2 regions of the Pseudarthrobacter sp. TE3704 genome follow, and region 2 is predicted to be linked to the other one. Evidence: riboswitches for the same ligand, from Rfam matches in the RefSeq annotation. Region 2 holds a riboswitch; the other holds the start of a gene.
What was found. A riboswitch is a leader RNA that binds a small molecule or an ion and turns the genes downstream of it on or off. The one in region 2 is predicted to bind cyclic di-AMP.
Positions count from the first base shown of each region.

Region 1: another riboswitch for cyclic di-AMP. It lies ahead of ACZ9BC_RS20550 (M23 family metallopeptidase); the one in region 2 lies ahead of ACZ9BC_RS06030 (LysM peptidoglycan-binding domain-containing protein).

Region 1 covers NZ_JBWCCJ010000009.1:123,070-133,618, reverse strand. Annotated here, with positions in the region: gene ACZ9BC_RS20595 (MSCRAMM family protein) at 1-456, opposite strand, end outside; gene ACZ9BC_RS20590 (DUF427 domain-containing protein) at 907-1,407, opposite strand; gene ACZ9BC_RS20585 (DNA repair helicase XPB) at 1,458-3,104, opposite strand; gene ACZ9BC_RS20580 (helicase-associated domain-containing protein) at 3,118-5,616, opposite strand; gene ACZ9BC_RS20575 (hypothetical protein) at 5,627-5,860, opposite strand; gene ACZ9BC_RS20570 (cold-shock protein) at 6,068-6,451, shown strand; gene ACZ9BC_RS20565 (DUF3027 domain-containing protein) at 6,458-7,129, shown strand; gene serC (phosphoserine transaminase) at 7,237-8,367, opposite strand; gene ACZ9BC_RS20555 (iron-dependent transcriptional repressor DtxR) at 8,650-9,345, shown strand; cyclic di-AMP (ydaO/yuaA leader) riboswitch at 9,493-9,705, shown strand; gene ACZ9BC_RS20550 (M23 family metallopeptidase) at 9,716-10,534, shown strand.
Region 2 covers NZ_JBWCCJ010000002.1:441,871-452,419, forward strand. Annotated here, with positions in the region: gene ACZ9BC_RS06015 (TraR/DksA family transcriptional regulator) at 1-187, opposite strand, end outside; gene ACZ9BC_RS06020 (aggregation-promoting factor C-terminal-like domain-containing protein) at 223-1,560, opposite strand; gene ACZ9BC_RS06025 (hypothetical protein) at 1,722-2,690, shown strand; cyclic di-AMP (ydaO/yuaA leader) riboswitch at 2,876-3,044, shown strand; gene ACZ9BC_RS06030 (LysM peptidoglycan-binding domain-containing protein) at 3,048-3,908, shown strand; gene ACZ9BC_RS06035 (protein adenylyltransferase SelO) at 3,996-5,471, opposite strand; gene ACZ9BC_RS06040 (APC family permease) at 5,468-6,910, opposite strand; gene ACZ9BC_RS06045 (ribonuclease Z) at 6,907-7,929, opposite strand; gene ACZ9BC_RS06050 (hypothetical protein) at 7,995-8,177, opposite strand; gene ACZ9BC_RS06055 (hypothetical protein) at 8,273-8,704, opposite strand; gene ACZ9BC_RS06060 (dienelactone hydrolase family protein) at 8,790-9,767, opposite strand; gene ACZ9BC_RS06065 (globin domain-containing protein) at 9,934-10,549, shown strand, end outside.

The sequences.
Region 1 (10,549 bases), on a different contig from region 2:
GGTGACGCCATTGGCGGAAACAGCGGCGGACTTATTGAACTCGAAGTCCATGTTGGTGGTGCCGTTGGGCTCCTGGACCCGCTCCCAGGCCAAGTAGGCGTAGTCCTTGCCGTTGGCTTCGGTCTTCAGTTTCGAATAGAAGCGCGTCAAATCGCTCTTGTTGTTTGGGACCTGGCCTGAGACGACAGTCGGTACAGGGGTGTCTTCCTTGGTTCCCTGTCCGAACGAGTTGTCCTGTTGGCCTGTGGGCAGGTCCAGGCCGCAACCAACAATTGTGCCGGTGCAGCTGACCGCCGCATTGGCCCAGTCGTCCTCAACGCCATTCACCAACAGGTTGCCGTCACCGGCGTCGAAGGGGCTACCGGGCAGGTTTGCCTGTGCCGATGTAACGCCGGAAAGGATTAAAGCCAGACAGGCGATTCCTGCACCCCAACGGGCGCGCGTAATGTTTTTCATGGGTGTGTGCTCACTTCAGAGTGGCGAATGATGTTTCGGAACAGGCAGATGACCTGCGCCGGCGAAATCCCCAGCATCTCCCCAATATTTGATCGGCCGTGGCCCGCGCAGAGGGGCCCGGCCGGACTACTCCTGTCGTCGCTTCGTCGCGTAACGGAGTCGGTTGGGCAGCACGAAGCCAGCGGTCATTGCTGGTTGTGGGCCGGGGCAAAGGAAGGTCGATCTGCGCATGTGAAGCCGTGTTCTACGAAACGGACCAGGCCGTCAGCCAAGCCCTCAGGTCCCGATCTGAGTTCGGGACCTGTTCCCTACATGTAACCCAGCGCTCTGACCGTACTGCCGGGAAAGTGCACGAACAATGTCGTCATCAACTCTTTGCGGTTTCCCGCAGTCTGCGCCTTTTCCCAAGGCGTTATGCTGCACGGACACGGCAGGTAGGAGTCCGCGGGTTCACCAGCCCATGGTCCCCGGCTCTCCCTTGAACGGACCCACCACCCGGTCTGTGATCCAGCCGCCGTAGAAGCCGCCGGCCTGCGGACGCACGCGCTCGCCGTCCACCTCGCAGGAGTCCATCCTGCCGGGGTAGACCGCCACACGGTTTGCCAGGTCCCCGTATCCCGCGACGGGCTCGGGGTAGAACCAGGCCGCCCTTTCCGCTACCGCGCTGCCGCCCCGGACAGTGAGGTAGCGGGCTGAACCTTTGAACTCGCAGAAGCTGCTTCCGGGCGCAGGCTCCAGGGCTCCCGGGATGAACGCGGAACGGGGCACGTAGTAGACGGGAGGATGGCTAGTCTCAAGGACACGGAGGGAATCCGTGGTGTCCAGGATCAGTTCCCCGCCGAGAATGATCCTGATCCGTTCCCGGCTCGGCTCGACGCGCGGCGGACGGGGGTAGTCCCAGACCGACTCCTGGCCTGGCAACGGAATGACCGGACGTATTTTCGGACGCATGCCTCCCAGTGTGCACCCATGGAGTGGCCGATGGGGCCTGCGGTGCGCGCTTAGCCGGGCTGGCCCACGTCCTTGGCATCCATGATCCGGTACGCGTAGCCCTGCTCGGCCAGGAAACGCTGGCGCTTCGCGGCGAAGTCCTGGTCCAGGGTGTCCCTGGCCACCAGGGAGTAGAAGCGGGCCGCCCGCCCGTCCTTCTTGGGCCGTAGCAGCCTGCCCAGCCGCTGCGCCTCCTCCTGCCGTGATCCAAACGAACCGGACACCTGGATGGCAACCGAGGCCTCCGGCAGGTCGATGGAAAAGTTGGCAACCTTGGACACCACCAGTGTCTGGATCTCGCCTGCCCGGAAAGCATCGAAGAGCTTCTGGCGCACCTTCACCGATGTGTCACCTTTGATCACCGGCGCCTGCAGCCGTGCGCCGAGGTCGTCCAGCTGGTCGATGTACTGCCCGATCACCAGCAGCTGTTCACCGGCATGCCTGGCCACGAGCTCTTCCACCACCAGGGTCTTGGATTCGGAGGTGGAACACAGCCTGTACTTGTCCGCGTCCTCGGCCATGGCGTAGGCAACCCGTTCGTCCTTCGGCAGGTCCACCCGGACCTCCACGCAGTCGGCCGGGGCAATGTACCCCTGGGATTCGATGTCCTTCCAGGGCGCATCATAGCGCTTGGGTCCGATCAGGCTGAACACCTCGCCCTCCCGGCCGTCCTCCCTGACCAGGGTGGCGGTGAGCCCCAGCCGGCGCCGGGCCTGCAGGTCCGCTGTCATACGGAAAATCGGCGCCGGCAGGAGATGGACTTCGTCGTAGATGATCAGGCCCCAGTCGTGGCCGTCCACCAGCTCCAGGTGCGGATACAACCCGCCGCGCTTGGTGGTGAGGACCTGGTACGTGGCGATGGTCACGGGACGGACTTCCTTCACTGCCCCCGAATACTCGCCGATTTCGTCGTCCGTCAGGGTGGTGCGCTTCAGCAGTTCGTCCTTCCACTGCCGGGCAGCCACGGTGTTCGTGACCAGGATCAGGGTAGTGGTTGATCCGGTGGCCATCGCCGCTGCCCCCACCAGCGTTTTGCCGGCCCCGCAGGGAAGCACCACCACGCCGCTGCCGCCTGCCCAGAAATTCTCGCTGGCCAGCTGCTGGTAGGGCCTCAGCTTCCACCCGTCCTCGTTCAGGGCGATCAGGTGCGGGGTGCCGTCCACGTAGCCCGCCAGGTCCTCTGCGGGCCAGCCGATCTTGAGCAGGAGCTGCTTGAGCTGCCCGCGCTGGGAGGCGTGCACCACCACGGTTTCCCCGTCGATCCGGGGCCCCAGCAGGGGCTGGATCTTCTTGGCCCGGATCACTTCCTCCAGGACCGGATAGTCGTCCGTCCGCATGACCAGACCGTGCTGGGGGTCCTTTTCCAGGCGCAGCCGGCCGTACCGCGACATCGTCTCCTCGACGTCGATCAGCAGCGAATGCGGCACCGGGAACCGCGAGTACTTCAACAGCGTGTCGAGGACCCTCTCGGCGTCGAGGCCGGCGGCGCGGGCATTCCAAAGTCCCAGCGGCGTCAGCCGGTAGCTGTGCATGTGTTCGGGGGCCCGTTCCAGCTCGGCGAAGGGCGCAATGGCGTGCCGCGCCTCGGTGGCCAGCTCATGGTCCACCTCCAGGAGGATGGTTTTATCGCTCTGGACAATCAGGGGTCCGTCGTTCACGCGGGGGAGTCCTTCACTGGTGCAGTTCTTCTGCAGCCTCAATGTCGATAATGCGGTGGATGGACAGGACACGTTCCGTTTCCTTCGCGGGGTCGAACACCCGCACGCGTCCGCCGCTCACCGATAAGGGAACAACGATTTCCAGGTTGGCATTCCCCAGGCTGTCCACCACGTTCATGCTGATCCGCTGCTTCAGCCTGATGGCACGCTGCAGGGCCTCAAGCCCCAGCTGGGTGGCCGCCTCGCCTGAGTGGTCCCCTGACGGGGCATGGCCACCGTGGCCATGGTGGCCGACGGCGGGAGCGGCGTGCCGCAGCACGGCCAGTTGGGCGTCCACGTCCTCGGCTGCCGGCGCGGTCCGCGGTTCCGTGTAGACCGGCCGAAGGCTTTCCTGGGCGGCAGGAGTTCTGCGGAGCCGGACTGCGGGGTCTTCTGTTCCTTCGACCGTGGGGGAGAAGCCCAGGCTCCGCAGGACCTGGGCTGCCTCCCGTGGCGGGGCAGTGGATATCACGACAGTGGGCGCGATGCGGACCAGGCCCAGCCGGGCTGCTTTGGGCCCGGACAGGAGCTCGGCAAGGGCTGATTCGTCGTCGCTCTGGATGAAGCTGGCGGCCGCGCCTACCCGCAGCCTGCCGTGCCGCGACGCCGTGTCCTCCACGAGGTATTCAAGCGGCTGGGGAACGGAGGTGGCGGAGTGTTCCCGCAGGAAGTCCAACAGGCCGGCGGCGTCGTAGCCGGCGTCGAGGGCGCGCCGGATGGAGTTGTCCGAGAACCGGTAGATGGTGGCGGGGCCCTGGCCTTCGGCATCGGCCATCACCAGAAGCTTTTCGGTCAGTTCAGGGGCCAGGTAGCCCGGCGCGACGGCGGTCAGGTCGGCCTGCAGGAGTACGTGGTTCAGCGCGGCGGGCAGGTGCTCGCCCAGGATGTCGAGGGCGGCATCCGGCTGGTCTTCGGCGAAGGCGCTGCCCAGCTGGCTCAAGGCGCCGGATCCCATCAGGCCAAGCAGTTCGGCTTCGGCGAGGACGCCCCGGATCAATGAACTGAACCGCCGCGCCATGCGTGGCTGGGCCCACTCGGCACGCTGGAGGACCGCGGCGGCGTCGAGTACCGGCGCCGTGCCGTCCGGCGCTGCCGCTTCGGTGGTGAGCTGGTGCAGGATTTCCAGGATGCGTTTGCGGATCACGGGAGCGTCGGGGCGCTGGGGCTCGGCGGACAACGCCACGATGGTGCTGCCGGAGGCCGTGCGGTGCCCTCCAGCCCCCTGGGCACCGTTGACGGGCTGGCCTACCAGCGAGGGGACGCGTTCGCTGGCCAGCCAGGCGTTCACCAGCCACAGCCACTGTTCCTGGCGGGGCAGGACCAGCCACTCAAGCTGCGGGGGCTGGACCCAGGAGGAGGAATCCACATCCAGCCGGATCAGGCCCGCAAGCCCGCAGAGTTCCAGCAGCAGCCCCACGCGTGCCTGGTCCACCCGCAGCTCGTCGGCGAGCCGGCGCATCTCCCGGACCCCCACCCCGCCGCTGCGCAGCGTGGCCAGCGGCTGCTCCCGTACGGCATGCAGCAGCTCACCCACCAGCCGCAGGGTTTCCGAGATGGCACTCATCGCCGCGTTCCTGCGCAGCACGGCGGTAGTCCTGCCCAGTTCCGGGATGGGCGGCGATAGCGTGAAATCGTTGATGATCGCTCCGCCCCGCAGGGACACCCCTACGCTGTGCGGCAGTTCAACATGTGCAGCATCCAGCGGCACCAGCAGGCCGCGGGCCAGAAGCCAGTCAACGGGCCCGACGTCGGACCCCTCGGCGGTGATGGACGCCTTGCGTTGCGCCTGGGGCACGGCACCCATGGCCCAGTTGCGGAACCTGGCGAGCAACGCCGTCGTCCGCTCAGGGGCTCCGGCGAGGATTTCCTGCAGCGCCTCAGGGGAAGAGGTCCAGTGCTGGAGGGCGAGGGCTGCCTCCATGGGGGTAGTGGCGTCGTGGATGGCGACGCCGCTGCGGTGCAGTTCGGAGACCAGCTGGACCGCCCGCTGCGCGAACGCCGGCTGGAGGCGGACCAGCTCGGTGTAGCTCCTGCCCAGGCCTGCCGGGTAAAGGCCCACCACGTCCTTGAGGCAGCCCACCGGAAGGTAGAAGCGCTGCCTGGCGGCGGAGGACGGGGTTCCGTGCGGGGGCGATGCCCGGTGCACCAGGGCCAGTTCCTGCAGCGTTGCCAGGATCCGTTCAACCGCGGCGAGCGTGGCGCCGGAGATCATTTTCCTGAGCCCGGCCGCCGAGGCGCTGTGCTCAGTGTCCGTGTTGGTGCATAAATGGAGGGTTTCGAGGACCTGCATCTGCGGCCTGTTGAGCCGTTCGAGGGCCCGCTGCACGCTGACCCGTGCACTTGCCCGCGCGGCGAGGGCGGAGAAATCCGGAACGGTGGGGGAGATGAGGTCCGGCCGCGCGGCGAACAGCGCCCGCAACGAGTCATCGCTGCGTGCCTCAAGGTCCTTGCTGAGCGCGCGAATAAGGGACATCAGTCCAACGTTACCGCTGGTCAGGCTTTCCTGCCCGGCGGCGCCCGGCAACACTGTCCAGAACAAGGAAAAGCATGAGGAGGAACGCCACAGGCAAACCGTACAGTGCGGAATAGGTGACCCACGCCGGCGCCACCGAGCCGGCGAAGGCAAGGGCCATGACAGCTCCCACGGCGGCCAGGGAGAGCACGGCAATGACTGCGGCGACGATCATGATGGGCCGCCGGTATCGCGAGGGTGTCATGGACGTAACGCTACAGCCCCTGCGGCGGCGGGCGTGAACGGCGTTACCTGACGCCGTTGAAAGCAGGATTCGGGCACCGGGCAGGATAACCTTGAAAGATACAGACCAACACGGTTTGCAGCTGCCATACCTTGAACCCGCACAACACTGCGGATGCGGTGGCGGCCGGCCGTGTCTCACGACAGCAGAACGAAGAAGGTTGATTACGTGCCTACCGGCAAGGTCAAGTGGTATGACAAGGACAAGGGCTTCGGGTTCCTCGCAGGCGAGGACGGCCAGGAGGTTTTCCTGCCCAAATCGTCGCTGCCCGAGGGTGTAACGGATCTCAAGGCCGGCACCCGCGTAGAGTTCGGCGTTGCCGACGGCCGGAAAGGTGCGCAGGCCCTGGGGCTGCGTGTCCTGGACAAGACGCCGTCCATCGCCAAGGCCAAGCGGCCCAGCGCAAGGGACCTTGCTCCGCTGGTCCAGGACCTGGTGAGCGTGCTGGACAACCTCTCCGGCACCCTGTCCAAAGGCAAATACCCGGAAGGCAACAAGGGCAAGGCCATCGCGGCTGCCCTGCGTAAGGTTGCCGACGAGCTGGACGTTTAGGCACTGATGACTCCGGAAGCTGAACAGCCGGCGGCACAGGCGCAGGACCAGGCAGGTCCCACTCCGGGGGAGGCCGGGACCGCAGCCCCCGCCGGTGCGAAAAGCGTTGTAAAGCGCCCGCCGGCAGGTGTGCCTGTGTGGCGGACCGGAAGGCCTGATGCCTTCCTGGCTGCCGCCGTCGACACCGCCCGCGCGGCCCTGGAGGGCATCACCGCCGCCTCCGACATCGGGCCCCACCTGGCAGCCAAAAGCGAGGGCGACCGCCTGGTGACGCACCTGTTCGAGTCGAAGCTTGCCGGCTACGCAGGGTGGCAGTGGTACGCGGTTCTTACCCGCAACTCCCGTTCCAAAGTGGTTACCGTCAGCGAGCTGGGCCTGCTGCCGTCCGAGGATTCCATCCTGGCCCCGGAGTGGGTGCCGTGGGCGGAACGGGTCCGGCCGGAGGACGCCCAGGAACAGGAAGCCGAGACTTCGGAACAGGAGACAGCCCCGGCGGACGCCGCCGGGCCGGTTCCGGACGGGGTACCTGCAGGGCATGAGGGCGCCGGCCAGGACCTGCAAGCCCCGGACGTGGAGCCTAAGGATGTGGACGCCGCGGATCTGGAGGCAACGGACTCTGATCCGGCGGACACTGATTTTGGGGAGCAGTCTTCCGGGGACGACGCCGGCACGCAGTAAGTGCCGACGTCTCCCAACGGGGGACATGCAAAGCGGGGACACAATAACGGCGCCGCCCGGGCAGGACCCGGGCGGCGCCGTCGAACGTTAAAAGGCGTCCCTGCGGCCTACTTCCGCAGCTCGCCCACCACGTAGTCGATGCTGGCCAGCAATGCGGAAACATCAGCCGGCTCGATGGCAACGAATGTTGCGATGCGCAGCTGGTTGCGGCCAAGCTTCCGGTACGGCTCGGTGTCCACAATGCCGTTGGCGCGCAGGACCTTGGCCACCACGGCGGCGTCCACGGACTCGTCAAAGTCGATGGTGGCGATGACGTTGGAGCGTTCATCCGGGTTGGCGACGAACGGGGTGGCGAATTCCGAAGCCTCAGCCCATGAATAGATGCGGCCAGCAGAGTCCGCCGTGCGCTTGGCCGCGAATTCGAGGCCGCCGTTTGAGTTCAGCCACTGCACCTGGGCATCCAGGGTCACCAGGGTGGACAGCGACGGGGTGTTGTAAGTCTGGTTCAGGCGCGAGTTGTCGATGGCGGTCTGCAGGTCCAGGAAATCCGGGATCCAGCGATCGCTGGCCTTGATCCGGGCGGCGCGTTCCACGGCAGCGGGGGAGAACAGGCCAAGCCACAGTCCGCCGTCGGAGGCAAAGTTCTTTTGCGGTGCAAAGTAGTAGACGTCGCTCTCTGCAACTTCCACGTCCAGGCCGCCGGCAGCCGAGGTGGCGTCCACCAGCACCAGCGCGCCCTCATCGGCACCTGCCACCCGCTGCACGGGAGCGGAAACACCCGTGGAGGTTTCGTTCTGGGGCCAGGCGTAAACGTCCACGCCTGCTTCGGCCGTGGGCACGGGGCGGGTGCCCGGCTCGGACTTGATGATTGAGGAGGCGTCCAGGAAAGGAGCCTTGTTGGTTGCGGCCGCAAACTTGGACCCGAACTCACCGAAGGACAGGTGCTGGGCCTTCTTCTCCACGAGTCCGAAGCTGGCAATATCCCAGAATGCCGTGGAGCCGCCCACGCCCAGGACTACTTCATAACCTTCGGGTGCGCGGAAGAACTGGCTCAGGCCTTCGCGGACCGAGCCAACGAGGTTCTTGACCGGGGCCTGCCGGTGGGAGGTGCCCAGGATGTTCTTCGATGCCGCGGACAGCGCATCAATCTGCTCCTGCCTGACCTTGGAAGGTCCTGCGCCGAACCGCCCGTCCTGAGGCAGGAGGTCGGCGGGAATAGTGATGCTGGGTTCGCTCACAGGGGCTCCAATTTGGGCGTGGACGTGGCTTTGGTCCGAACGGGTGGATGGTCGCTGGCCGGCAGCCGGCAATGACTGCAACTGAGGCCTTTCCCATTCTGCCTGAACAGCTGTTTCGGCGGGAACCGGACCCGTCATAGTCCAGCCATTGAGACGTCCTGCGGGCAACCGCGAACTATTCGGACAAAGTCAAAATAGGCTAAGCTTGCCACCGGACTACGTCGCAGTGATAGGCGATACGGTGGGACAACGCAAGGTACTGCGCTCGAGGAGCTGAGCTGGATGACGGATCTGATCGACACTACGGAAATGTACCTTCGCACCATTTTGGAGCTTGAGGAAGAGAACATTATTGCCCTGCGGGCCCGTATTGCCGAGCGGCTCCGCCACTCGGGACCCACGGTCTCCCAGACCATCGGCAGGATGGAGCGGGACGGGCTGGTGGTGGTGTCCGGCGACCGGCACCTTGAGCTCACCGAAACCGGCCGTAAGCGCGCCACCGAAGTGATGCGAAAGCACCGGCTGGCCGAGAGGCTCCTGGCCGACGTCATCGGACTCGATTGGGCGTACGTGCACGACGAAGCCTGCCGCTGGGAACACGTCATGAGCGAACGGGTGGAGCGGCGCATCTACGAGATGCTTGACCACCCCACGGAGTCGCCCTACGGCAATCCCATCCCGGGACTCGCTGCCCTGGGCGGCCAGCCCCTGCCGGGCGGTTCCGACGGAGCCGTGAGCCTGCTGGAAGCGATGAAAACATACGGTCCTGCGTCGGCGGTAACCGTCAGCCGGCTGGCCGAACCCATCCAGGTGGAGCCCGAACTGCTGGTCCAGCTTGATGAGGGCGGCATCCGCCCCGGCGCCACCGTGTCGCTCGAACGGGTGGGGGACTACATCTCCGTGCGGGTACCCGGCATTGAAGGTGCGCTGGAGCTTCCACCGGAAGTGGCCGCCCACGTGTTTGTCACGGTCCGGTAGAGGATCCGCCCGGGCGCGATTACCCTATCGAATGGCATTTAGGCAAAGATAACGGAATTGTTACTTTGGGGTTTAAGCCTCTATAGTTGAACGCGAGCGTTGATACTAAAGCGTTACCTGATCCGGAGCCGAGCTCTGCCAGCGGACCAGGTGCACGAGCAATAACTGGCAGAGGCGGGGGAACCACAAGCGGCAGCGGGGGACTGCCTTGGGGTGAAGTCCGTCAGCAGCAAGCCTCTTCCAGCGAAGGAACCCTTTCCGGGGATATCTCTGTGCCGAAGCTTGCCTACGGCGGACCGGGTCTTTGAACTCTCTGACCCGAATCCGACAGCTAACTTCGCAGGCTTTCAGAGAGGAATCCTTCTTGTCCATGCAGACCTCCAGGGGGCGCCGCCGCGCGGCCAGCCCCGCTTCGACACCGCGTGTCGTCGAAGTCATCCACACGGAGCGCCCCCGCGATCTCCACCGTGATGCGCGCCGCCGTCGGGGTCCCTTCCAGCAGATCACCGAGTTTGCCTCCGCCAGCGGCATCGGCCAAAAAGCCGGTATTGCCCTTGCCGCCACCGGCCTGGTGCTGACCGTGACTGTTCCGGCCACCAGCCCTGTGATGGCCACCGACGGCGGAGGCACACCCGTCGCTGCCTCGGCAGTTACGCCCCAGCCGGCTGTCACCGCCGAGGCGGGAGCCCAGATTGACTTCAGCCGCTCGGCCGTTGTCACGCAGGCTGACCCGGACGGCAAGCTTAAGCAGCTCCTGAGTGCCCAGTCTGCCGGGGCCGTCTCGAGCGCCGCTTCTGCCGGGAGCCTTGGTGCCCCGCTCGCCACCATGTCCACTGCATCCCCCTTCGGCTACCGGGTCAGCCCCATCACCGGCGGCTCCGGCGACTTCCACCGCGGCCAGGATTATGTGGCACAGTGCGGCACCTCCGTCCTCGCTGCTGCCACCGGCACCGTGACATTTGTTGGCTGGCACCAGTACGGCGGTGGAAACCGCGTAGTGGTGGACCACGGCAACGGCCTGGAGACCACCTACAACCACCTGTCGTCCTTCAGCGTGACAGAAGGCCAGACGGTCTCCCGCGGCGACGTTGTCGCGCTGAGCGGGACCACCGGAGCCTCCACCGGCTGCCATCTCCACTTTGAGGTGCAGGTCAACGGCGAAGTTGTCGATCCCACCCGCTGGCTTTAGTCAAATGAGTGCAAT
Region 2 (10,549 bases):
GAAGCGCCGAAGCCTGCGAGAGTTCGAAGGCGATGGTGGCGCCCTCCGGATCGTGTTCGTCATCCACATTCGAGTCCTGGCGGGCCGAGTTGGCCGACGCGATGTCCGCGCGAAGGGACGGAAGCAGGGCCACCTTCCGTTGCCGCTCCTCCTCGAGCATGATCCGGAACCGTTCGAAATCAGGCATGTGAAAAGCGTAACCGCCCGTGCATCCAGTGGGGGTCAGTACCAGTTTTTCGCCACGGAGTGGTTCCAGGCCGCGCACGGCGAGCCATACCGTTCACGGATGTAGCCAAGGCCCCACTCGATCTGCGTGCGGTAGCTGGTGAGCCAGTCACCGCCGGCGCTGGCGTACTTTCCCGGCGGCAGCGCCTGCGGGATTCCATACGCGCCGGAATAGGGGTTGGTGGCGGTGGTCAGCCAGTTGGATTCCTTGGTCCAGAGCTGGGCGAGGCACAGGAACTGGTCCTGGCCCCAGCCATAGGCGCCCAGGCGGCCGGAGGCATAGGTCTTTGCCCCCGCCGGATCGTTGACGGCGCCGCCGGGCACGGAAGGTACGACGACGGCGGGCGGGACAGGCGGGACAGCAGGCGCCGGCGGAGGTGCTGGAGCGGCGGGAGCCGCCGGGACAGGATTCGCCTGTGCCGGATTAGGAGGGGCCGGATTGGGAGGGGCGGGGTTCAGGAGGCCAGGATTCGCGGCCGGCGGATTCTGAGCTCCGGCACCGGCACCATTGGCGGCGGCTGCCGCGTGCCGACGGGCCTGTTCCTCGGCGGCCGCCCGCTTTGCCGCCCGGGCTCCCTCATAGGCGGCGAGCGCCGCCTGGCCCTGCCGGTACTCCTCCTCCACTGCCGCCGTCGTCCCCTTGAGGGAGGCAAGCTGTGCGGTCAGTTCCCCGCTGCGCCGCTGTTCCTCCCCTATGTGTCGCGCCACTGCATCCTGTGCGGAACGCGCTGCGTCCAGTTTGCTTTTTGCCTCCGCGGAAAGGCGCTCGCGCTCTGCCCTTGCAGCCTTCTCCCGGTCGGCCAGCGAGGCAGTGATTTTCCCGCCGGCCGCCGCCTTGTTGACGAGGGCTGCGGTCTTGTCACCCACAATGTGAACGACGTTGAGTCCATGGACGCTGTTGGCCTCCAGGGCGTCCAGGGCCACGAAGAAACCCATGGCTGTCCCGCCGGTGCGGTAGGACTGGGCGGCCAGCGCTCCGATCTCCCTCCTGTGCTGCAGCAGTTCAGCGCTTGCCCGGGCAGCCTGCGCGGCCAAGGCGTCCACCCTGGCGGTGGCGGACTGCAGGGCGGCGTCGGCCACGGCATAGTCCGCAGCCGATGTCACTGCGGCGCTCCCCAGCGACTCGGACTGGGCCTGGAGACCGCTGAGCAGGTCATTGATCCTGTTGATTTCGGCGGCCTTGCCGGCCGCCGTTTGCTGGGCCTTCTGCACGTCCTCCCAGGACGGATACCCGCCGGGCGGCGCCTCGTCCGCGGACGCCGGGAGCAGCACGGCCGAAGCGGTGAAGGCAACGGCCAGCAGGCCTCCCAGCAACGGGGATCTCGCCTTGGTCACGAACGGGGACATAGTTCCGAAGCCTACCGGTGGCACAAAGGCCCCGTGGGTCACAGTAGCCACATCGTTACATTTCCGTGTGGTGGATACGAAAGCTGAAGACAGCTGTCGCGTAGCACCCGATTCCGCCCTCGGGGCAGTGCCGATCCTAGACTTGTCCCATGGGCGGGAACAGCGCACCGGCACGCACTCGAGCGCTCCTTCCACGCCTTCGCCGCCTGCGGCTCCTGGCCGCAGCGGCAGCGCTGGTGGCGGTACAGGCAACGTCGGCCTGCACGCCGACGCCGGCGCCGCGGGCTACCGGGCCGGCACCGACTGCCGCAGCAGGGCAAGGACCCATAGCTGTCGAGCTAAACCAGTCGCGGGACCAATATGGCAAGCCTGAGGTCCAGCTGCAGCTCACCAATACGTCGGACGCTGCTGTGACGGTGATCCAGGCCGAAGTCATCTCTCCCTTCTTCAAAGGAGCGATCAGCTGGATGCCCGCCGGGGGTGGCATCGAACTGCCGCCCGGCCAGCCGAAAAGCCTGCCGGCGGCGCTTCCCGCTGCAACGTGTGAGGAGCACCCGTCCCCGGACGGGGAAACGGCGACGGCCACCGTGCTCGTGACCTCACCCGGACAGGCCCGGCGCCGGCAACTGACCTTCAACGCCTCAGATCCATTCGGGGTCCTCCGGCGCAACAATGGCGAACTCTGCCTCGCCACCGCAGTAGCCGCCGTGGCGGACATCCGCCTGGGCACCCAGCTGGAGGTGGCGCCGGACGCGCGCACTGCCGTCGTCCATCTTGTGGTGGCCCCGCACATGGCAGCAGATAGGACAAACCCGGACCAGGCGGCCCGATCCCTGACCATACGGAGCATCGGCGGCACTCCCCTGCTGGCCGAAGCGCCCTGGAATCCCTGGCCGGAAAACCTCACCGTCGCGGCGGGTGACGGGCCCAGTCAGTTCCCATTGCACTTCCGCCCCGCCCGCTGTGACCCGCATGCAATTGCGGAGGACAAAGTGGGCACTGTCCTGCCTCTCCACGTCACTGTCAACGCCAGGGAGGGACCCATCCGCGTTCCAGCAGAAGCAGTGTTACGTGCGCAACTTTATGACTTTGTTACGCGGTCCTGCGCGCAGGGTTAGCAGCGGACTATTAGGCGAGGTCAAGACGGGATCCTTCTGTGCAATCAAGACGATTGCCTAATCCGAGAGGAGGGCCTCGTATGTTATCCAAATGTGACAATCAGCGGCTGGGCGGGTTATGGTCTTTCACGTGTCCCTCCCAAGCGGGACATTCCCCTCAGCATGCCGAGCCCTGCCGCTGATACGGGATTCAATCGCTTTCCTGTTGGCAGGGACGGGGGAACCAAGTTTCCGCGGCTTTTTAAAGCCTTGGGGTTAAGTCGACAGCGCCTCGTTCCGTTCGGGGTTGCTTTCGGCCGGGTATCTCCAACCCGAACCCGACAGCTCACCCCGCAGGCATGGGAGAGGCGATCAACCGTGTCAAAAAATTCCATCACCGCCCGTCACCGCGCGACTCCGGCCCGCTCAATCGTGCTTCACGGTTTGGCTGTTTCCGCCAAGTCCCAGGCCCGGACGCTCGGCCGCCCGGCCCTCGCAGTTGCCGCTGCATCCGGCATTGCGTTCGGCGTCGGAGCTCCGGCCCATGCAGGCGTGACCGGCCCGGACAGCACCGAAGCCACTAACGTCCAGGCCTACTCAGCGCCCGCCGCCGCAGTTGCCGCCCCCGCAGCAGCAGCCGCCGCCAACGTCCACACCGTTGTTTCCGGTGACACCCTGGGCGCCATCTCGGCAGCCAACGGCGTCAGCCTCAACGATGTCCTCGCCGCCAACGGGCTGGACATCTCCACCATCATCTACCCGGGTGACCAGATCACCATCCCGGGCGCCGGATACGCAGCACCCGCCGCCGCTCCGGTCCAGGCCGCATCCGCTCCCGCGAACACCGGCATGAACATCTCCTACGCCTCCACCGCCCCCGCTCCGGCACCGGCCCCCGCACCGGCACCGGCTGCTCCCGCCGCCACCGGAACGGGCACCGGCGCAGCCATCCTGGCCAACGCCTACGGCCAGCTCGGCGTCCAGCAGGATTGCACCGCCATGGTGGAGAAGGCCCTCCGCGCCGTCGGCAAGTCCGTGGGAGACCTGGCCCCGGGCCAGTTCTACCAGTACGGCTCCGTGGTGGGCACCCCTGCCCCCGGTGACCTGGTGATCACCGCCGGCCACGTTGGCGTCTTCGCCGGCAACGGCCAGGTTGTCAGCGGCGGCGTTGACGGCTTCAAGACCGAGGTCCACTCCATCAGCTGGCTCAGTGGAGCTTCCTTCGTCCGCGTAGCTTAATTCCGCAGGCGCACCGAAGAAGCGCAGACAAGGGCGGCAGCCGGGATATCCCGGCTGCCGCCCTTGTTTCGTTCCCGGTCTTCCGGGCTACGTACCGCAGAAGGTCATGTAGGTGCCGAAGTCTTCCGGCGGGCCTTCCGTATAGCGTTCAAGGCCCGGGCGTTCATCGTAGGGAGCAGTGACGGCCTGCAGCAGCCCGTGCAACGGATCAAGGTCCCCCTCGGTGGCGGCCGCGAGCGCTTCCTCCACGAGGTGGTTGCGCGGGATGTACACCGGGTTCACCGAATCCATCAGGTCAGCGTCGGGATCCAGTGCCAGCCACTGCCCGGCCCAGGCGTCGAACGCAGCGAGGTCCAGGACCATGCCGCGGGCCGGCCGGACGTTCCCCCGCGCTGCCTGGCCGAGGTTCCGGAAGAACTGGGTGTAATCGACGGGCCCGTCCTTGAGCAGCGCCACAACCCCGTCCACCAGCTCCGATGCTGCGGCGTCCCCGGGGCTCCCGGCAGGGGCTTCCGGCAGGCCCAGCTTGGTTTTCATGCCGCTGAACCAGGCATCACTGTACTGCTTCCGGAATTCGCCCAGGGCTTCCACGGCGGGGGTAACGGCCTGCTCCTGGTCCTCATTGAAAAGCGGCAGCATCGCTTCGGCGAGGCGGGCGAGGTTCCATTCGGCCACCACGGGCTGGTTGGCGTACGCATAGCGCCCGCCGACGTCAATGGAGCTGTAGACCGCGGCGGGATTGAAGGCGTCCATAAAGGCGCATGGTCCGTAGTCGATGGTTTCACCGGAGATGGTCATGTTGTCCGTATTCATCACGCCGTGGACAAACCCCACCAGCATCCACTGCGCCACCAGCGAGGCCTGGGCGGACACTGCGCCCTTAAAGAGCGCCAGGTATGGGTTGTCTGCTTCTGCAGCGGCCGGGTAGTGCCTGGCGATGGCGTGGTCCGCCAGCCGGCGCAGGAGCTCGATGTTGTCCGTCGCCCGCGCGTACTGGAAACTCCCCACGCGCAGGTGGCTGCTGGCCACCCGGGCCAGGACCGCGCCGGGCAGCATGTCGTCCCGGCGCACCTGCCGTCCGGTGCCCACCACGGCGAGCGAGCGGGTGGTGGGGATGCCCAACGCATGCATTGCCTCGCTCACCAGGTACTCCCGCAGCATGGGCCCGACGACGGCGCGGCCGTCGCCTGCCCGCGCAAAGGGTGTGCGGCCCGAGCCCTTGAGGTGGATGTCCCGCAGGCGGCCGTTGGCGTCCACGATCTCGCCGAGGAGCAGGGCCCGGCCGTCGCCGAGCAGGGGCGAGTACCCACCGAACTGGTGTCCGGCATAGGCCTGGGCCACGGGGGTTGCCCCTTCCGGCAGGTGGTTGCCGAGCAGGAGCCGGACGCCCTCGGGCGTGCGGAGGTAGTCCGGGTCGAGTCCCAGCTGATGTGCGAGCGCCTCATTGAAGACCAGGAGCTGCGGGTCGGGGGCTTCCTCCGCCTGCCAGGGAACCGCCAATTCCGCCAGTTCCCTGGCGAAGCGGCCGTCGAAAGTAACTGTTGATTCTGCAGAGGCAGTCATGGATTAACCCTATCCCTGTCGTTTGTCCGCCGGTTGACCAGCCAGGTAACCAGCCACAGGACAACACCGATCGCCATCAGTCCGCCGGCAATCTGGTATTGGATCACATTGCGGCCTACCCACGGGCCGGCAAGGAACGCGCAGAGCAGTGCCGCCACGAGGGGCAGCTGTCCAGGAGAGGTGAAGAACACCTTCCGGTCAGGGTCCCGCTTGCGCCGCAGCACCAGGCAGGCCACGTTCACCACGGTGAAGACGCACAGCAGCAGGAACGCCGTCGTGCCGGACAGGTTGGCCACAATGTTGCTCTTGGGATCGCTGGTCACGTAGAGGATCAGGCCCAGCGCGAGGATGGTGGAGAAGGCGATGCCGGCCCAAGGGGTGCGGCGAACGGGCAGCACCTTCCCCAGGGCCCGTGGCAGGACGTGTTGCCGGGCCATGCCATAGATGAGGCGGCTGGCCATCAGCATGTTGATCAGGGCTGTGTTGGCTACGGCGAAGACGGCCAGGAACGGGAAGACCCTGTCGATCGGGAAGTCGGGTGAGCCTTTGTGGACAACCTCCAGGAGCGCCGCTCCCTCAGCTTCCCGGATCCCTTCAAGCTCAGTGGGGGACAGCACGCTGACCACGGAGACCGCCACCAGCATGTAGAGGAGCACGGCAATGCCGAGCCCGGTGAGCATGGTCCGGGGGAAGATCTTCTCCGGGTTCCGGGTTTCTTCCACCATGTTCACCGAGTCTTCGAAGCCCACCATGGCAAAGAAGGCGATGGAGGTGGCGGCGGTGACAGCCAGGAACAGTCCCTTGTCCTGGTAGTCGTTGAACACGAAGATTTCGCCCGGATTGCCTGTCCCCTGGGCCATCACGTAGAAGCCGACGCCGATCACGATGCAGAGCGCGATCATCTCCACGAGGGTCAGCACCACGTTGAATTTGACGCTCTCCCCCACTCCGCGCAAATTGATGGCCGCCAGCAGGAGCATAAACCCGAGGGCCACCGCAGTGATCACGCCCTGCCCCGGATCACCCATCACCCCGTTGATCTCCAGCCCGCCGAAAAAGTTTTGGGCCAGGACGTTCGCCGATGTCGATGCGCTCGTAATGCCGGAACAGACCACGGCGAAGGCCACGAGGAAGGTGACGAAGTGGATCCCGAATGCTTTGTGCGTATAGAGCGCGGCCCCCGCAGCCTGCGGATACTGGGTGACCAGCTCAAGGTAGGAAAAGGCTGTCAGCGTCGCCACCACGAACGCCAGCAGGAAGGGCAGCCAAACGATGCCGCCCACTGTCCCGGCCATGGTTCCGGTCACGGCATAGACGCCGGCGCCCAGGATGTCCCCCACGATGAACAGCAGGAGGAGTTTGGGGCCAAGCACCCGTTTGAGGGCGGGTTCCTTGTCTTCGGGAGTAACGTCAAACACTTCTTCCGATGTGGCACTCACTGTCCGCCTCCTTGCGGGTTCGGTGGCCGGGCTCCGGTGTCCGCGCCACGTCTTTCACTCTGATCCTCCTTGCGCCCTTTGGCAATGCTCCCGGTGCGCGCACCGGGTCCGGCCGGGACCCCGCCCTCCGGCCAGCGGTCACGCCGGGGGAAGGCGATCCGTTGCAGGTCATGGGCGGCAATGACACGGGTGCTGTCCGCCCGCGCGGCGGCGTGCCCGGCAAGCATGGCGAGGTCGTCGCCGTACCTGGACGAGAAATGCGTGAGCACCAGGGTGCCGGCAGCGGCGCCTGCCGCCAACTCCCCTGCCTGCCCGGCGGTGAGGTGGCGGTACTGGTCCGCCAGCCCGGCGTCGTCGTCGCTAAAGGTGGACTCGGCGACCAGGAGGTCCACGCCGTCGGCCAGCTCTTCCGCGCCCGTGCACGGCGCGGTGTCCATGACGAACGCAAAGCGCTGCCCGGGCCGGGGCACGCTGACGTCTTCCAGGCCGACGCCGGCGAGGGAGCCTTTGCGCTGCAGGCGCCCCACGTCGGGGCCTTCAATGCCCGCTGCCGCAAGCAGGTGGGGCAACAGGGTGCGGCCGTCCGGTTCCGTGAGCCGGTAGCCGTAGGTTTCGATGCGGTGCTTCAATGGCCGGACGTCCAGTCCTTCAGCAACGGCCCCGGACGCGCCGTGGGGGTGGAGCCTCAGGTCGATCCCGGGCGAACTGATGGAAACGAGGGCCTGGACCACATCCTCCCCGGACGCGGGATAGTGGAGGTGCACGGGATGTGTGACCCCGTCCAAAGCCATGCGGGACAGAACGCCGGGCAGGCCGAAGCAGTGGTCGCCGTGGACGTGGGTGAGGCAGATCCTGGTGATCTGGGTTGCCGATACACCGGCATGGATCATCTGGCGCTGGGTGCCCTCGCCGGGGTCGAAGAGCAGGCCTTCGCCGTCCCAGCGCAACAGGTACCCGTTGTGGTTCCTGGTGCGGGTAGGGACCTGCGATGCAGTTCCAAGGACAATGAGTTCACGCATGGTTAAAGGGGGAAACCAAAAAGCAGGCTCCGGAGGAACCTGCCTTGTGGTGTGTCATGTGGGGGTCAGTGCCGCCTGAGCATTCCCATAATCTTGCCGGCGATGCCACTTTGCCTGCCGCCCACCGCACCGGTTGTGTGCGGGGTGCGTCCTGGTGCGCCGATGCCGCGCCGGCGCACTGTTCCGCCGGTCTCGGTCCTGCCTGCGAATCGTCCAGCGGCGTTCTTGATCATGCTTCCCAAGTTCATGTGAAACTCCTTCAGTCTTGATCTTGCCAACCGATATTCATCAGTCTGCTTAGTATTTTAGCCCACTTTGGGCTGAAGGCCAGATGCTGTTGGCTTTAGCGTTCCAAATCGTCGGGATCGAATTCGCTGAGCGGGGAACCGCCGAAGTTCTCCGTATCGTCGCTGCCCTCGGCTTCCGGGCCGCCGGGGTTCTCGCCAAAGTCAACGTCTGCAACGGCTTCGCCGAGGGTCGGCGTGCCAGGGGGCACCTGCTCGTCGCCGGCCTCGTACCGGGCTTCAGCCGTCTCGTCCCGCAGCGTCTGATCGCTCAGGAAGTCCTCTTCTTCGCCGGATACGGCCTCGTCCTGGAGCAGGGGATCTTCCTGCCAGCGGTCCGGATTGTTTTCGGCGGCACCCGGGTAGCTGTCCGGTTCGCCGGAGACGGGGTCGAGTTCGAAGGATGCGGCGGCGCCGGGAGTCTCGTCGAGAAGTACGTCGTTTTCCTCGACAACTTCCAGCTCGTCGTCAGGGAGGTTCTGTTCAGTCATGATGATGCCTTCCTCGTGATCGGCTTACCCAACAATAGTAAGCATACTGATGAACGGCAGGGGTGGAAACTTGCCGTCCACCGGATTAAAGCTGCTGCCCGAACCAGGCCAGCGTGTCGTTCCACGCGGCCGTTGCTTGCGCTTCGTTGTAGCGCTCGCCGGTGTCGTTGTGGAAGGCATGGTCGACGCCGGGATAGACCGTGAGCTGATGCGTTACCGACGTTCCGGCCAAAGCGTCCCGGAGTGCCGGCATGGCTCCGGTAATGCGCTGGTCCAGCTCGGCGTAGACGCCGAAGACGGCCGCCTTGATGGCAGGGACCCTGCTGAGGTCCGGGGCTGGTCCGTAAAACGCGGCAGCGGCTTTGAGGCCGCTCAGTTCTGTGGCCGCTTGCCAGGTAATGCCGCCTCCGAAGCAGTAGCCGTTCATGCCAATGCGGGCAGGGTTAACGAAGTCCTGTGCCGCCAGGTAGTCGAAGGCCGCGGCGAAGTCGCCCACATGGCGCGGTGCACCGGCCTTGGTCAGCGCACCCGGCACGGCGTCGGGGTCCATGCCCGCCGTTCCCCCTTCCCTGCTGAGCAGGTCAAGAGCGAGGGCGCTGTAGCCTGCCTTGGCAAAACGCCGGGCCACGTCCTGGATGTGCGGCGTCAGTCCCCGGTTTTCGTGGCAGATCATCACGGCAGGACCGGCCGCGGCGCCGTCCTGCCGTGCAAGGTAACCACTGATGTCCGTGCCGCCGGAGGGGAAGGTGACGGTCGACGTCGTTATCCCCTGCGTGCCCTCCGGAACGGACAGCGGGCTCTTGGCTCCCGGGACGGCGCCCGACGTCGACGTGCCGTTGCCCGCCGTCGAGGATGACGGACTGGGCGTGGGCATGGGGTCCGTGCTGCGCGGGACCTCCTCGGGCGTGCAGCCCACAAAAAGCATGGCGGCGGAAGCGGCGGTCATGCTCCCGGTGATGAATGCGACCCGGCGGGTGAAGGTCCGGTGGGTCATGTCGCCGGCCCGGTAGTCGTCGAAGAATTCCTCGATCAGGTACTTTTCGAATTTGCCCAGCTGGACCATGGCCGCCTCCTGGAGTAGATCACCATCGTTGCCTAACTCCAGGCCGACGACAAGGGGTTTTCGGCTGCCTGGACCGGTCGGTTGCCTCTTCTCCCCGGGTGCCAATGCTGTTAGATTTGCACCCCTGAAGGCTGGCCGCTGCCAGGACATTCCGGAAGGACCGATGATGCTCTCTGACACGTCACGTCCCGTCATCGAGGCGACCCTGCCCGTGGTGGGAGAGCATATCGGGGAGATCGCCAAACGCTTTTACAAGCACATGTTCGAAGCGCGGCCGGACCTGCTGGACGGTCTCTTTAACCGGGGCAACCAGGCGGACGGCCGCCAGCAGCAGGCGCTGGCCGGATCAATCGCTGCGTTCGCCAAGTATTTAGTGGAGAAACCGGACCAGCTGCCTGACCACCTGCTGTCACGCGTTGCCCATAAACACGTCTCGCTCGGCCTCAGCCCGGACCAGTACCAGACCGTCCATGACCACCTGATGTGGGCAATCGTGGATGTGCTGGGCGACGCCGTCACCCCGCCGGTTGCCGAAGCCTGGGACGAGGTCTACTGGCGGATGGCGAACATGCTGATCAACAAGGAACGTGGCCTCTACAACGCGGTTCACCTTTCACCGGGCACCATCTGGCGCACGTGGCGCGTGGCCGAGCGCATCCAGGAGACCGGGGATGTGGTTACCTTCGTGGTGGAAAGGACCGACGAACGCGAGGTCAAGCCGTCCCTGCCCGGACAGTACGTGACCATCAAAATGCTCATGAACGACGGCGTGCATCAGCCGC